2 regions of the Paenibacillus sp. FSL H7-0737 genome follow, and region 2 is predicted to be linked to the other one. Evidence: riboswitches for the same ligand, from Rfam matches in the RefSeq annotation. Region 2 holds a riboswitch; the other holds the start of a gene.
What was found. Region 2 has a riboswitch for cyclic di-GMP ahead of H70737_RS28790 (NPCBM/NEW2 domain-containing protein). Riboswitches for the same ligand answer to the same signal wherever they lie in the genome.

Region 1 (8,426 bases), 1.4 Mb from region 2:
GGTCATCAAAATCTACGAAGGATAAAGTCTTTTTGCCAAACTGCTCTTTAATTCCGGTATGCTTCACATCCAGGCGATCAAAACGTTTAACCCAGTAGTCTAATGCAGCATCAGTTGGTACTCGGAAGGATGTCTTGGCGATCTCATTGGTTCCGTGAACACCTTTAGGAATGTTAGGAAAGTCAAAGAACGTCATATCCGTTCCGGCACTGCCCTTATCATCTGCAAAAAACAAGTGATACGTTTGAATATCGTCTTGATTGACGGTTTTCTTCACTAGACGCATTCCCAATACGTAAGTAAAAAACTCGTAGTTTTTCTCTGCGCTGCTTGTGATGGCTGTTACGTGGTGAATCCCTTTTAAATTTCTCATGATTATACACTCCTAAAGTTTAGTTTGATTTTGTAATATAATTCCCTAGTTTAAGAAAGATTAATTGAATTATCTTAATGTTAAGATATCCACCAAAAAAAATATCTTTCCAACATTCGATTACATGTATCTCACAAATTATCTTTACATTAATTATCTTTAACTTAAGATAAATTTAGCACACTCCTTTGTTGTTGTCAACAAAACACTATAAAAGATAACAGCCTTGTTCAGTATGTAAATAGATATCCTGAACAAGGCTGTTTTGTTTTGGTTCTTACTCGATCACAAATTTACCAACCGTCTCATTCATCATTTCCGCAATATTCGCCTGGTGCTCAGAAGAAGCAGCCACATCTTCAAACGCTTGTAATGTATCTGAAATGTGATTTCGAATGCCACTTACATTGTCCGCAGACTGTTGAGATACTGCGGCAACATTCGTCATCGCTTGATCTACCTCTGCCATTGATAGCTTCAGTCCGTGCATTGAAGATACCATTTCACCTGTAATCTCATGAAACATATCGGCATCATTTTTATATTGCATACTTACTTGCTCGAAACTCTCATAATCACTTATCACCGTCGAATCGATAAAATCCAGCAGCGCTTGTGATTGAAAGGACACATTCTCAAAAGCATCTTCCACTAGCAGTGTCATTTTCTGAATCTTCCCCACCGACTCCTCCGACTGTAGAGCAAGTTTGCGTACTTCATTAGCAACTACAGCGAATCCTCTTCCCTCATCCCCAGCTCTTGCTGCTTCAATGGAAGCATTCAAGGACAATAGATTCGTTTGGGCTGCAATCTCTGAAATGTACCCAGCTATCTCTCTTACTTCATTAACAACTTTCCCTGCCTCGATCGCGTGCATAATGGAATTCTGTTTCTCAGCATACAAACTTGTCGCATATTGAATCGATGCTACAGCCTTTTCCTTCGCGGAAGCTGCCTGTACCAGAATTCCTTCGGAGGTATTTAGTGCGACTCCCGCCTTATCACTTAGCAGATCTGCATTGGAGATAATCTCTTGTACTGTTGCATTTACTTCTTCTGTTGTAGCACTTAAAGATTCACTTCCAGAAGCAACCTCTTGCGAGGAATTATAAATTTGATCCATTGTAGCATTTACTTCCTCAACTGTTGCAGATAATTCTTCGCTAAGTGCACCTAACTCTTGTGCTGAGGAAGAAGCACTAGTTACGATGGTTTGTACTTGCTCTGCCGAATGATTAAGCGACTTCACGATTCGACCAAATTCATCTTCAGCATCAAACTTAGCTCTTTGAGTCAGATCTCCTCGACCAAACGCCTCTGAAAAGTTCAGGATAATGGTTACTGCTCGTGAGAAATATCTTCTCAAGGACAAATATGAACCGATTGAAATCAGGATAACGAGAAAAGCAACAATGATATTGACCGTAAGTCCTTTTTGAAATAGCTTCTTATTCTGAACATCTGCATATTGGGCACTTCCTAAGTTCATTTCAACTAATTTTCCAAGGTCTTCATTTCGTTTCATATTTAACGCTTCAAGATCAGAGATGATATCTTCAGCAGGATCATATGTAGGGGTATTTAGCATCTTCTCAAACATCGGAAGCTGAATTTGCCGATACTGTTTCGTTAATGATAAAACTTCAGCATAAATCTCCTTTTCGTTTGGGAGGGAACGTGTTTCTTCATACTTATTCAAGATTCCATTGTTTTCAGCTTGAAGCTCAACAACTTTCTGATAACTCTCTTGAAGTTCGCTTGGATCATGACTAGCGATCATCTTATTCGTTAAGGTTACTATTTCATGATTATTAGATTCGAATTTCCCAAGTGCATAAACTGACGTAAGATCGTTCTTATACATACTTCTAGAGTTCGCATACATATTGCTGAAATACACACTACCAACGATCGCAATGATCAGAGCACCTAACAGTAATATTGAATTTGTAACAGTAATTTTGCCTACGATAGTCCAATTTCTCATCTTCCTCATGCTTTGCACTCCCTATGTACTTTTAATTAAGCTTTCATATTCTGCTACTGGCATTGGTTTCGCGAAATAATAACCTTGAGCGATTTCACAATCTATTTGTTTCAAAAAATCAATTTGCGCCTCTGTCTCAACTCCCTCTGCCACAACTTTCATATTTAAATCCCTAGCTAGCTTGACCATACTGGCAATTACTATCTTCCCTGTCTCATCATTTGACTTACTCATCAGAAAAGCCCTGTCTAACTTAATGACATCAGCAGGGAAATATTGCAATACATTTAAGGAACTATAACCTGTCCCAAAATCATCGATAGCTATGGAAAATCCTTTACGTTTCAACTCCAACAAAATATCTCTAACAAACTCTAAATTTTGGAATACAATAGACTCGGTTAGCTCTAACTCTATCAATCTAGCAGGTACCTGGTACCTGTTAATAATATTCGTCAAATGGAGCAGGAAATCATTATGGTATAGGGTTATAAGCGATATATTCACTGAAATCGGAAGTGGCTGGATTCCTTCCTGGATCCATTTACTCAACATGATACATACTGATTTAAACACCATTAAATCTAATTTCACAATAAAGCGATTCCTCTCAAATATGGGGATAAATACTGCAGGAGATATAAGTCCCTTCTGAGGATCATTCCATCGAACCAATGCCTCAGCGCCATGAAAACTGTTCACTCGCAGATCCATTTTCGGTTGTAAATATACTATAAATTCACCATTTGTCATGGCAGCATCCATCTTTCTTACGATGTCTTGCTCTTCGTGTATCTGCAATAGCAATTGTTCGTCAAAGAAAGTGCATGAACTCTTGTATCCACCTTTAATGGACTTACAAGCGATTCCTGCTCGGTCAATACATGTGAGGATATCGCTCTGACGATCATCTATACAGTAAATTCCACAATTAATCACTAGCCTAAAACCTTCTTCATTTCCAAACGTATAGTCGCTCATTTGTTCAGTAAGTACTTGTATACGGATGAATAATTCCGCCTTATTGTCATACGAAGTGAAAAGAATAAAACGATCACCCCCTAAGCGTCCAATGACATCCTCGTCTAATGTGTTTGCTGTTAAGCTATTAGCCACTTGAATCAAAATGCTATTTCCTTCATGAAAACCGACAATTTCATTTATGTATTTAAATTGTTCAATATCAAATTGCAACACAGCAAACTTTGTATTCTGTTTCTCTTTAAGTAAATACTGAGCATCTATAACAAATTTATTCGTTCTAGGAAGATGTGTTAACTCATCCTCAAAGGCAATCCTCTCCATCTGTTTCCTAATTTTGCTCTTATTTAATAGAATGTTAACAAATATGATCAATAATAAGACAAACATGATTACACATAATAGAAAAGTCGCCTGACTCATTTGAGACGCTTTGGCCATGATCAAATCTTTCGGTATCACGGAGAGAATATACCAGTCCTCAACCCCCTGGATGCCAGAATAACCTACCATTTTGCTATCTCCGTTAATCCAAAATATTCCTACTCCAGATTTTTTTGCGGTTATGTTCTCTTTAAAGATTTGCAGTTGTTTCTTATTTCTAGAATCAATACTTATACTTTCGAATATGTTATCAATTGTCTTATCCTCTTCAAGATTCTTCGATTTGATAATGACTTGTCCCTTTTGATCAATGATTTGAGAATAACCATGACCTTTAAAGAAGGAAACTGCAAGAGCATCATAAAGATCTTGTGTATATTTGCTGGCAGATAAAGCACCCTTCACTTCACCTTTAAACTTAAGTGGACTATTGATCGTGATAATTTCTTTATTGGAGATCTTATCTAAGAATGGATCAGAAATACTGCTAATACCCTGCAGAGCCTTTTGGAACCCTACTTCATCTGATACATCAAACATTGTCCCATCTGATGCGTAAGCTTTACCATCTGGGCTGTTGATGCTAATTCGAATAAAATTATATTTTTTATCAAAGTGATGCAGATATTTTTTGGTCTTATCCCAATCCATATAATTGATTTCCGAAATAGAATCAGCAATTCCATCTAATGAATCTAATCCACCCTGTATCATATTTCCAATCGATCTACTCGCATGTATCGTAGCTTCTGATGTAGCAGCAACCGCTTCTTGCTCATAAGAGTTAGCAGTCCATTTTATGAAATAGTAAGAGCACCCCCAAAATATCAACGTTGCCATTATGACGAGGCCTATCATTCTCCATACTCTCAGTGGTTGTGTCTGATCCATGTACTATCATCCTTTTTCCGATTTATTACGTTTTTTTATTAGAAAACGAGCAAAAAAAAGCCGCTATCAGAATGATAACGGCTGCAAATGCGTCAAAAAATAAGAGCATGAAACTCCCACTACATGCAACCGGCTGTCATATCTATAAATAGATTTAGACCCTATGGCTTTGTGTCCCTATTTTTCAATAGGTTTACCAATATTCTGTTTTACTATTTTTAGTCCTAAATACTCTATTAAAAATAGGCTACCACCAAAAGACCTATCTCCGCTGTGATTTAATTTTTTTGAATGGGAATTTTTTCACAAACGTCAATGTTAACTTTAATATAATATTTATTAATGTAAAGCAACAATTCTGCGAACAATTATATAATTAGATACTAAAGCCCAATGTAACATTTATATATGTCACATTGGGACTTACTTCTCAACACGAATTATGTTTGTCTTACAAACGCATAACGAACAACAGCTTCTTCTAAAATATCAATCCCCATAATGATATCATCTAAATCCGTATACTCATTGGGATGATGACTAAGTCCATCTACAGAAGGAACAAAGATAAGCCCTACTGGGCAAAGTTTGTTCATGTTCATGGCATCATGCCCTGCACCACTGATCATCCGTTGACTCGATATCCCTTTCTCTTCACAAATCGATTCTAGAACCTGACTGATCTCATCAGATAATAGGACGGGTTCCTCCGAAATAATTTCCGTACTCTCAATTACAAGTTGTCTATTTTCTTGTACTAAGGATATTGTTTGATACAAATGGTCTAACACACGTTGCCTGGATGCCACTGAAGTAGATCTGATATCAATTTTAATTTCCACTTCTCCCGGAACCACGTTCATAGCGCCATTCAAGATATCTATCACCCCTAGCGTCGCAACCGTTCCAAATTCTTGTTCGAGTTTGGCTGCTTTCTCAAGCTCAAGTGCTATTTCTGAGGCACCCAGAAAAGCATCTTTTCTCATATTCATAGGTGTCGTTCCAGAGTGGGATGCCTTCCCTGATATTTGAATATGAAGCCTCACGGGTGCAGCAATTCCAGTCACAATTCCAATTCTTTTATTATTGTTTATTAAGACAGGACCTTGCTCAATATGTAATTCAAAAAACGCTTTTAATTCTTCATTCTCTCTACTCGCCTGATCAATACTGTTATAATCCAGTGCACATAGCGAAAATGCCTTTTCCATGGTAATACCGTCTTTGTCCTTCAAAGATCTATATTTCTCCTTCTGAAATAACCCTGACATTACTTTGCTGCCTACTGTTGAAATCCCAAAACGCGAGGATTCTTCACAGGCAAATGAGATGATTTCGATCGGATGATCCGTTTCAATCCCTTTTTCGTTTAGACGTTTGATCACTTCCAAAGCAGCCGTTACACCTACTACCCCATCGTACTTCCCACCTTGGTATACCGTATCCAAGTGAGAGCCCATTACAACGGGTGGGAGCCCTTCTATCTTCCCATTCCTTCTAGCGATCACATTTCCGCAATGATCCATCCGAATATCTAAATTTTCAGCCTTACACATCCGCATAAAAGCACTCGTACATGTCTGCTCTTCATTTGTATAGGCAATTCTAGTGATGCCCTTCTCACCCGAGTTATATTGATTAATATTATCAAATAAAGCCTGATATCTTCTCTTTCTATCCATGCTAATATCTCCAATCCTGGGTATTCATGATTATGGTTTCATCAAAATTCGTGAATGATATACAATAGAGGTAGTGCTAGTCTTTAAAAATTACTTACTTGATGAGGTGTAATGGATAGCTATGAAGAAGACCATTATTTTTAAAGAAAATGACTCATTTACAATTAAAGCTGATTTTTATGAAACAAAACGTCCCCAAGCCCCTGCTATTGTGTACATTCACGGAGGCGGCCTACTTTGGGGTGATCGAGAAGATCTATCCGAGGAAATGATACAACTTTACACTAATAATGGCTTTGCGCTATTTTCGATTGACTATAGATTAGCCCCTAGGTCAACCCTATCTGACATCCTTGAAGATGTCCAAGATAGCCTTCTTTGGTTAGAAAAGGAAGGACCAAAACAATTCTCCATTGACCCCTCGAGGATCGCTGTAGTGGGAAGCTCAGCAGGTGGTTTCCTTGCACTAAGCACAGGAATGTTTACCCATAAGCCACGTGCGATTGTCTCCTTCTATGGATATGGCGATATTAGCGCTCCATGGGCACTCGAACCTAGTAGATTCTATTGTGAAAAGGATATCGTCTCCATGGAGATTGCAAAAGGTACAGTGTCCGATCAAATCATTACGAGCGCAAGCGTTGACGAGCGTTTTCTTCTCTATTTATATGCAAGACAATCCGGTCGTTGGATCGAAGAAGTGACGGGCTTGAATCCTTCTCTACATAAGGAAGAAATCCTCAAATTCTGTCCTATTCATCATGTAACTAAGGAATTCCCCCCTACATTGTTACTGCACGGAACGAACGATGTAGATGTGCCGTATGAACAATCGGTATTCATGAGAGCTGCGCTAGTGAAAGAAGGAGTACCGGCAAAGCTTATTACTATTCCAAACGGAGAGCATGTATTTGAAAAAGATTTCGATAACCCTGTTGTGCAAAAAGCTCTTCATCAGGTGATTGATTTCCTTCAGCTTCATCTTGCTGAGTAGGTCTGTAGAAGAACAGGAAAATCCGGCACTAAAATAGTGCCGGAAAATATAGGAGACCGCATGAATTATTTCTTGTTTAATTCGTGGAAATGCGTCCATAAATGATCGCAATCTTCTCTAGCTTCCACTTTAATCATATTAACAACACTCTCATCATGACCCACAAAATATTCGCGAAGGTGAATGTCAGAGAAGCCATGCTCTTTCGCATCATCTCTTGTGCTGCAATAATGAACTTCCTTAACACCTGACCAAATAATAGCGCCCATACACATCGGACACGGTTCACAGGTGGCATAAATTACACAATCCGATAAGTCCATCGTGTCTAGCTTTTTGCAAGCTTCTCGGATAGCTACCATTTCCGCATGTGCGGAAGGATCCGTGTCTCTCATCATTGTATTGCTAACCGCTGCAATTACCTCATCGCCTCGGACAATCGTTGCACCAAACGGGCCCCCAAATTTCTTGTTCATACCCTCAATCGTTGCGTCTACAGCCAATTTCATGTAATCCATTTCAAATTCCTCCTCTAGTTTAATTGGGATGATTTTAGTGTTTTGCTAAAGATGGTGTATAGAACAAACGAAACAATTAAGCCACTAAAGAAAGCAAAATCATTCATTCTAACTAGGAAGGGGATACCCTTAAGAAATGCACCTGACATAGGAAGGATGAAGCTGACTGCTAGAACAGCCATCGCAACAGGATTGTAACCATTCTTATATTCACCATTGCTACCTGCTGGGACATAGATATTATCAAGATTTAATACTCTTTTCCGATGAATAAAGAAGCTTGAAAGCATAATACCCGCAATTGGACCAAAGATGGACCCAATAAAGCTATAAAAGTAGAATAAAGTCGTTGTACTTTCTACCAGCTTCCATGGCAAAATCAAAGTTCCAACAACGGCTGTTAAGACACCTGCAGTTTTTACAGTGAATTTTTTCGGGAAAAGAGATGACATTTGCAAGCCAGCTGGCAATAGGTTTGCAAACACTACGAAGGCGATTGCTCCTACGTTTAGCGCTAGAATCAATACAACAACAGCGAAAGTGTTTTCAATTTTATCAATGGCATGAACGATATTGAAAATCGGCTCACCAAACGCAATTTCAGTACCCGCGATTA
Region 2 (8,426 bases):
ATTAATGAATATCTTACGTAAGCTAGATGAGATTATGCTGTGTTGAAAGGATATTTAGATCATGGATGACCGATTAAGATATGCGCCTTGTGGCTATGTTTCTATTACCCATGAAGGAATAATCAAGGATGTAAATCAGACGTTCTTGGACCGTATGGGATATAAGCAGGTTGATTTGGTGCATAAGCATTTTGAATCTATCATGTCTACGGCAAACAAGCTTATTTTTCATTCATACTTCTATCCTTTTATCAATCTGAATGGACAGGTGGAAGAGTTATTTATCAATTTGAAGGACAGCAAGGGACAAGCCGTCCCTTACTTGTTAAATGGCAGACGCCTTGAGTGTGAAGGTGTAGAGGTCATTGATTGTATTCTGGTACAGATGGGCAAACGTATTGATTATGAGCTAGAGTTACGATCTGCGAAGAAGCAAATAGAAGAGGCTTATTGGGAAAAAGATCAGGCGCTGGCAAAGCTCAAACAAATTCACCTGGAAATCGAGCAAAAGCAAGCTGAATTGCTGGAGATGAATGCCGTTTTAGTAGAATTATCTAATACAGATAAGCTGACTGGGCTGAAGAATAGAAGGTTTCTTCAAGAGAAGCTGGAAGAGCAGATTGCAGGGTATGCCCAAGCTGAAGCAGCATTTTCGCTGTGTATTATAGATATTGATCATTTTAAAAAAGTGAACGACACCTATGGGCATCAGACAGGTGACTATGTACTGGAGAAAATGGCGAGTATCTTGAAACTGCAATCTCGTAAAGAGGATATGGCGGTTAGATATGGCGGTGAGGAATTCATACTTCTTTTACCAAATACAGACATCTCGGAGTCAAAGACTATAGCTGAGAATTTACGGCAATCTATCGCGTATTCAACTTGGGAAATGGGCCGGATTACGGTGAGTATTGGTATAGCTACATTTATTCCAGCTGATTCAGAAACCACCCTTCTGCAAAAAGCTGATCAAGCGCTCTATGCCTCTAAAGAACAGGGGAGAAACCGCGTCACGCATAGCATAGATTTGAATGAAAAGCTTCTTTAACAGGGGGCTTTTTTGTTATTTATATACGATACATCCTCTTTGCTCTAATTGCTCTAAAATATCCGTTCCCTTCAAGCTGTGATTCCATCTTAGATCCAGTTTCTCTAATCGTTCAAGCTGTAAAAGGGAATTCGGGATTTCTTGCAGGTTATTATCTCTTAAATCAAGCTCAACAAGGCTGCTTAATTGACCTATTTCCTCAGGCAGCTTATTCAGTTTATTTTTTCGAAGGTTAAGTCTTCTTAACTTGCTTAGTTTACCGATGGATGAGGGCAGTTCAGTGATTCGATTATCACTCATATCGAGTATCCGCAGTTCTTCTAAAGCACCCAAATGCTCTGGCAATACGACCAGTTGATTACCATAAAGATGAATCTCTCTTAACCCTTTAATTTGTGTGATCGAATCAGGTAGACGTTCTAGCTGATTATAATAAAGCCGCAGTTCAATTAGACTGCTCATTTCGCCTATACGGGTAGGCAATTGCTTGAGATGATTATCTGTTACGTTCAGATACTTGAGTTTCTGGAGATTACAAAGCTGCTCCGGCAGCTGTTCGAACTGATTATTACTTAGGTATAGAAAAGAATCTAACCCCTGCAGTCCGCCAATTGTCTCCGGCAATACCTTCAGTCGATTATGGCCTAAATCCAACATTCTTAGGTGAACTAAGCGACCGATGTTCTCGGATAACTGTTCGATTTCATTACCCGCATAATTAAGTACCTCTAATTCGTCATGGAGGAAGAGATGGTCAGGGATTTCTTTAAGATGGTTGTTGTACATGCTCAGTTCTAGTAGAGGATTGCTCTCAAACACGATCTCTGGCGTTTCTGTAAGTCCTTTTCCGTCAAAATTATATCTCATGGAAGGTTCTCCTTTGTTATTGGTTTTGGCATCGTTACGATAGAATATAACAGGATGATGATTTATTATCAGTATGTTGGCATACAAAACTATGGAATGTGTTAGAAAGGAATAATGAGATGGAAGCTTCTTTTTGGACTGGCATTCGCTTTTTTCAGGGTTTACCCTCGGAGGAGATCGAGGCGGTCTCAAGACTGTTCACTTATAGGGCCTATTCCAAAGGGACTCTGGTGTTTGCAGAATCAGATCCGGGAGATCACGCCTATGTTATCTATTCGGGAATTATTAGGGTGTACGCTACTACGAAGGGGAAAGAGCATACCGTAGATCTTTTTGGAAAAGGCGATTTATTTGGCGATCTGGAAGTGATCCATCCCTCCAATATAAGAGTGCTGTCTGCGGTGGCTATGAATGATACTGTATTATTTGTGATTAAACGTGAGCCTTTTGAGCAGATGCTTGCCGATTACCCGTTGATTAAGGAACAATTGATGCTGCTGCAAATGGACCGTTTATTTTTATCGAATCGGTTATTACATGAAATGAAATTTCATGATGCGAGAGCGCGTGCGATCTTTACGCTGAGAAGACTATACCAAAGATTTGCAGTCGAGGAGCAAGGCAAACAGAGGATTGATCTTCGATTGACCCATCAGCAGTTCGCGGATATGATCGGAACGCTAAGGGAGACGGCTACCCTTGTGCTTAAAGACCTGCAAGAGCAAAAGATTATTGATATTCAACATCAGCAGATCACCGTGTTAGACCCGACGTATTTACTAGAGTATACGGATTTCGATTGAGAAGAGCAGTTCCGGGATCTTTTTCAGAGAATTGATTATTAAAGGGGTTATGAATGTGGCATGTAATCATTGTGTAGTAAGAGAGCTGAATTTTGAAATCAAGGCTCATGGTGAGCTTAATCTAAGGATTTTACCTGAGGTTATTCATCACTTGAGTAGAAGTAATTCGATACATAAGGTAGAAGAAAATGTGATTACGATTAAGGAGGCTGGGGTGCGGGATTTTCTAGATTTCTGTAATGACCATATGGAGTCGGAGCAGTTTGAATTCCGTATAGATGACCAAACATGGAGACCTCTATCCGAATTACCTACTGTACTTGATATGGAGTGGATTGATGAGGTTATAACTAAGGGCTTAGTTACTTGTCACTTCCAACCGATTGTGAACGTACGGGAAGAGATTTTTGCATACGAGCTCCTATCCAGATTTAAAAAAGAAGATGGGTCCCTTATCTATCCTAATGAGATTTTTGCGGCGGCACGGAATCGTGGGCGTTTATATGCTTTAGACCGGTTATGTAGAATGACTGCTGTAAAATATGCTGCACCCTTAAATAAAAAAACGTTTATTAATTTTATCCCAACGTCGATCTACGCTCCAGAGTTCTGCTTAAGATCAACCGTTGAACTGGCCAATCAATTAGGCGTCGATCCCTCTCTTTTTGTTTTTGAAGTTGTTGAGACGGAGAAAGTGGATGATCTCGCTCATTTGAAAGCTATTTTGACATATTACAAGGATCGGGGATTTGAATACGCTTTAGATGATGTTGGCGAGGGCTTCAGCACGATCGAGATGTTATTGGAGCTTAAACCCCATTACATGAAGCTGGATATGAAATATGTTCAGGGTGTGTCCAGCGATCTGAACAAACAGAAAATAGCTAAACAATTTTTAGAAAAAGCTTTAGAAATCCAATCTGTTCCTTTAGCAGAAGGTGTGGAGTTTAGAGAGGACTTTGAATGGCTTAAGCAGAGTGGTTATCAGTTGTTTCAGGGATATTTATTTGGAAAGCCTGATCCTATTCCCAAACAGTGATACTAATGAGTATAACTCCGTCTAGAGGATGAGATGAATTTCAGGTCAGAGTCTGAGTGCAGCCAACCCCCGGGGTTGTATAATTAAGGTAATTGAGAAGGGGGACGGGATGGATATGAAATGGCATAAGTACATCACACACTGGGCGGATTCTAGAGGGTTAGGTGGACGAGAAATTGATTATCAATGGCCGTCTCCATCATTTCCGGTGGTAAGTATTCGCAGCAATTTGGGTCGATACTCAGGTCAGGGGTATGGTCACGGAAGCAAGCCACAAGTGAAGACAGCTGTTGGATTAATTGCTATTGGAGATGTAGCTGTAGGCTTGATTTCCATAGGTGCGATAAGCGTAGGGGTTCTATCCGTGGGTGCAATATCACTAGGAATGTGGTTAGCCCTTGGAGCGATAGCCATTAGCTGGCTTGGCTTCGCAGCTGGGGCGATTGCCATTGCAGGAGTGGCTGTAGGCGCGATCGCGATAGCCGAAAAAGCGTTGGGGGCTGTCGCCATAGGTGATACGGCATTTGGGGCGGTAGCCATAGGACGGATTGCTGGGGGAGCAGTAGCTATTGGCCAATGGGCATATGGTCTAATCGCAGTTGGCGAGCATGGCTTCGGGTTAATTCCCATCACGGGCGATGTGTGGAATTGGTTCCGGCGTTTGTTTGGTGCGGGGAGTTAAGTAGACCTCCAGTCCTAAAGTGTCCTCTCTCTTCCGGGATACTCGATAAAGAATATCTATCACGATAGAAAAAGTAATTGCAATTACCTATTCGGATTTCATACCAATTAATCATGCGATCAGATGTAGCGTTATGTTACTCTTTGTAATGTATTCGAAACTTCATAGGCAAACCTATGGAAATGTAGGGACGCAAAGCTATAGGGACTAAGGTTATCATAACTATTGTCAGCCAGCTGCCAAAGAGTGTATTACGCTTTTTGTTAAAGTTTAATAAAAATTAAGTCTTAGTTTTTATGCGACTTTATACGCAATCAAGCTACTCTTTTGGGGTAGTTTTTTTTGTGCCTATTTTTAGGCACGGAAGAGATTCATATTACATCTGGGGGGTAGAAAAGATGAAAAAAATGATTGCGATCGCTACATCGGCAGCCATGTTAGCCAGTTTTTCGAGTGAGGCAGGTTATGCTTTAGCAAGTGATGTAAGCAAGGTAAGTGTAGTGAACACTGTAGTACAAAGCAAGGCTGACCTATTCAGCAATGCGTCAGTTATTCCGTTTGATCTGTACGGCAAGGCTATCCTAGGCGCTTATAATGATGTTTTTAGAATGAATCCTGCGAATATTAAATCCATTACCAATAACGGTGGCAACTACTCAGGTTCACCTATAGCTAAGGCTATTGATGGCGATATGAGTACGCATTGGGAAACGGGCAAACCGAACAGTTCAACGTTCACGAATGAGGTTGTCTTTGTTTTCAATGAGTCCACTGAATTAAATAGAATCGTATACGCTGCAAGACAATCCAGTGCAAAGGGGAAGGGGTTTGCTCAGGAATTTGATATTTATGGCTCAACTACGGATGCAGGCGATTATACGCTAGTATCCTCTGGAGAATATAAAGGCGGAGCAGGTGACGTAGTAGAGATTCAGTTTGCACCCACAGCCTTCAAGAGACTTAAATTTGTCTTCAAAAAAGCTAACCAAGATTGGGCGAGTGCAGCTGAGTTTTCTTTTTACAAAGAAGATACCGTATCCGCTAAAATGAAAAATTTATTTACAGATGATACCTTGAGTCAAGTTAGCGCAGCATTTAATACGGTGGAGAAATTAACGGCTTTAGAACAAGAAGTACAGACACATCCACTGTACGTGCAGTTTCAAGCAGATATAGAGAATGCAAAAGTACTTCTGGAGAATCATCAAATAGAGGCAACAGCGGCTAAGGTTTCGAAGCTACAAGGCTATGGTACAGCATACGAAAATGCCTATAGCGAAGCTTATAGAATGCCCAACTCTAATGTATCAAAAGTAACGGTGAACGGTGGAAGCTATCCAGGTACGAAACCGGAATACATGCTCGATGACCAGCCGAATACACACTGGGAAACGAACAAAAACAATGATGACAGCTTCACGAATGAAGTCGTGTTTGAATTAGCGCAAGCGAAAATACTAGATAGAGTGGCTTTCCTGGCTAGAGATAACCGCAAAGGCTTCCCAGAGGCTTTTGAAATTTATGCATCAGAAACAAGTAAGGGAGAGACCTTCCAACTCGTATCTAGCGGAACCGCGACTAGTACGAATGACTTTCTGGAGTTTAAATTCGAACCTACAAAGTTTAAAAGATTGAAATTCAAGTTCACAAAAGCCAATATCAACAGACCCTTTGCAGCTGAATTTAGATTTTATACAGAGGATAAAGTAAGTGAAGCTGTAAATGGTATTTTCACAGATGGCACGATGAGTGCGGTTGTTCCTGCTTATAATAGCGTCGAAGCAATCAACGAATTAGAAGAAGCGGCAAAAGTACATCCGCTCTATCCAATCCTGAAAGATTCTTTGGATTTAGCTAAGAAGCTAGTGAATGGTGAAGTTCAAACTGAAGGCACCATCATTGAGGCGGAACAACGTGGAGATATGAAAAAGCATGCGCAGGAAAACCTGAGAATTGGTTTCGGGACGAACAACCAGCCTACAGGTCTCGTTGCAATGCCTGGAGATACAATCAACGTTTATGTGGACGCAGCTTCGAGCGATAAACTACCTTCTTTAGTCTTTTCTCAACAAGAGGCGGCTTGGAATGTTTGGGCTAGAGGTGTGCAATTGCGTCCAGGTAAGAATATTATAACCGTTCCTGAATTTGCTACGAATAGTTATTATGCACATGAAGTGACTAAAGGCGGTACAGTGTATATCGTCAATCCATATACAGCAGAGGAACAAGGTAAAGCACCTATGATCCGGTTCGAGGGGCTTACCAAGATCCCTATGATGACCAAGACTACAGATCCTGAACAATTTAAAGCCTTCTTAACCACCTATAAACAAAAATTAGATGAAGATAAGGCAGCGCATCCGAATGTTCAAGATCGCGAGCTCATCGATGTGGTGGAAATGGTCAGCGATCATGTTATTTTCACAGGAACTGCGACAGAAGCTTATAACAAGTTTATTACGCAAGAAAATGATCCGCTGGGTACCGTAACCGGCTATGATACTTGGATGAAGACGATCTTTGACTTCTATGGCTTGGATGGCAGTAGTGTGATTCATGATGCGAAGCTAATTCGTGAGAACATCCGATTGATGCAGCCTTATGGTGCGATGTATGCAGCGGGAGATCATACAGGGATACAAATTGGGACCGTAGGGACGATGTTAGGTGATTTTAACAAAGTCTATCCAGGATGGGGATTGAATCATGAAATAGGGCATCGCTTGGCGATGGGTGAACGAGAATATGGTGAAGTAACCAATAATATGGTGTCTATGCTGATGTCAGTCTATGCGGACTCGATGGATACTCGTATTCCTTTTGAAAGTGATATTTATAAATATGTAATCGAAGAAAATAAAGTGGTTATGAATCAGCAGGGCTTATTTGCACAGCTCGGTGCCTATTGGCAGTTAGAATTAGCGCATCCGGGTTACTGGACAGAACTGACCAAGCTATACCGCGAGCGGAAGGTCTCCCTTCCGAACGGCGACAATTCCAAGCAGCAGTATTTGGTGGAGTTCTCCTCTGAAGTGCTGGGGTTAGACCTAAGTAGCTATTTTGCCAGACATGGCTTCACTGTGAATCCTGAAACGAAAGAGAAGTTAGCTAAATACCCAGCACCGAAAAAGCTCTGGTATTTAAACAATTCAGTGGTTCATTATGAGGGAACAGGAATAGCAGATAAGAATGTTGCGATAAAGGTTAATATCACGCCTAACGCTACTGCTAAATCAAACACATTAAGCTTCAGTATGGATAAGGATCTTAAGAAAGATTTCTTAGGATATGAAGTGTATAGAGACGATAAGTTAGTAGGGTTTACAGGGACTGACCAGTTCGTGGACACGAATGTAGATAGCAGCATCAATTATACGTACAAGATCGTTGGTTATGATAAGAAGCTGAACCCACTGAAGCCGGTACAGGTTAAAGCCTTCAAGCCAGCGTTATCTGTTGAAGATCAAATCACGTTAAAGCTTAATCAAGCTTTTGATCCGATGAGCTATGTAAAAGCGACTAACTATCAAGGAAACGATATTACTGCTAATGTCACCCTGAAAGCAAATACCGTTAATGTAACGCAAAAAGGCGACTACGAAGTGGTATATGAAGTGAAGAACGAAGGGGTTACAGAAACCAAAACTACACTGGTTATGGTAACGAGTGACTATGCTTATCTTTCGGATCTTAATGCCAAGTCAGTCGTTGTTGGTTGGGGTGAATTAAAGAAAGACAAAGTCGTTTCTGGTGGAATCATCACTCTTGTTCGACAAGGGTTAGCTGCGACCTATACCAAGGGAATCGGTGTACATGCGAACTCTGAAGTTATTTATGATATTGAGGGTAAAGGTTATGACTTCTTTGAAAGCTACATCGGGATCGATCAAGCGATGAAAGGAAAGCCATCCTCTGCAACCTTTGAAGTATATGTAGATGGAGAGAAGAAATTCGGGAGCGATGTTTTCCGGGCAGGGACAGAGC

Region 1: linked by a shared signal. The riboswitch ahead of H70737_RS30145 (bifunctional diguanylate cyclase/phosphodiesterase) and the one ahead of H70737_RS28790 (NPCBM/NEW2 domain-containing protein) in region 2 are both predicted to bind cyclic di-GMP.

What each region holds. Positions count from the first base shown of each region.
Region 1 covers NZ_CP009279.1:1,193,969-1,202,394, reverse strand. Annotated here, with positions in the region: gene H70737_RS05195 (ring-cleaving dioxygenase) at 1-373, opposite strand, end outside; gene H70737_RS05190 (methyl-accepting chemotaxis protein) at 651-2,369, opposite strand; gene H70737_RS30145 (bifunctional diguanylate cyclase/phosphodiesterase) at 2,382-4,616, opposite strand; cyclic di-GMP riboswitch class I at 4,738-4,824, opposite strand; gene H70737_RS05180 (Zn-dependent hydrolase) at 5,057-6,298, opposite strand; gene H70737_RS05175 (alpha/beta hydrolase) at 6,420-7,292, shown strand; gene H70737_RS05170 (nucleoside deaminase) at 7,358-7,810, opposite strand; gene H70737_RS05165 (cytosine permease) at 7,825-8,426, opposite strand, start outside.
Region 2 covers NZ_CP009279.1:6,596,024-6,604,449, reverse strand. Annotated here, with positions in the region: gene H70737_RS28820 (alpha/beta fold hydrolase) at 1-21, shown strand, start outside; gene H70737_RS28815 (sensor domain-containing diguanylate cyclase) at 62-1,051, shown strand; gene H70737_RS28810 (leucine-rich repeat domain-containing protein) at 1,067-1,918, opposite strand; gene H70737_RS28805 (Crp/Fnr family transcriptional regulator) at 2,038-2,721, shown strand; gene H70737_RS28800 (EAL domain-containing protein) at 2,771-3,760, shown strand; gene H70737_RS28795 (hypothetical protein) at 3,870-4,442, shown strand; cyclic di-GMP riboswitch class I at 4,600-4,686, shown strand; gene H70737_RS28790 (NPCBM/NEW2 domain-containing protein) at 4,841-8,426, shown strand, end outside.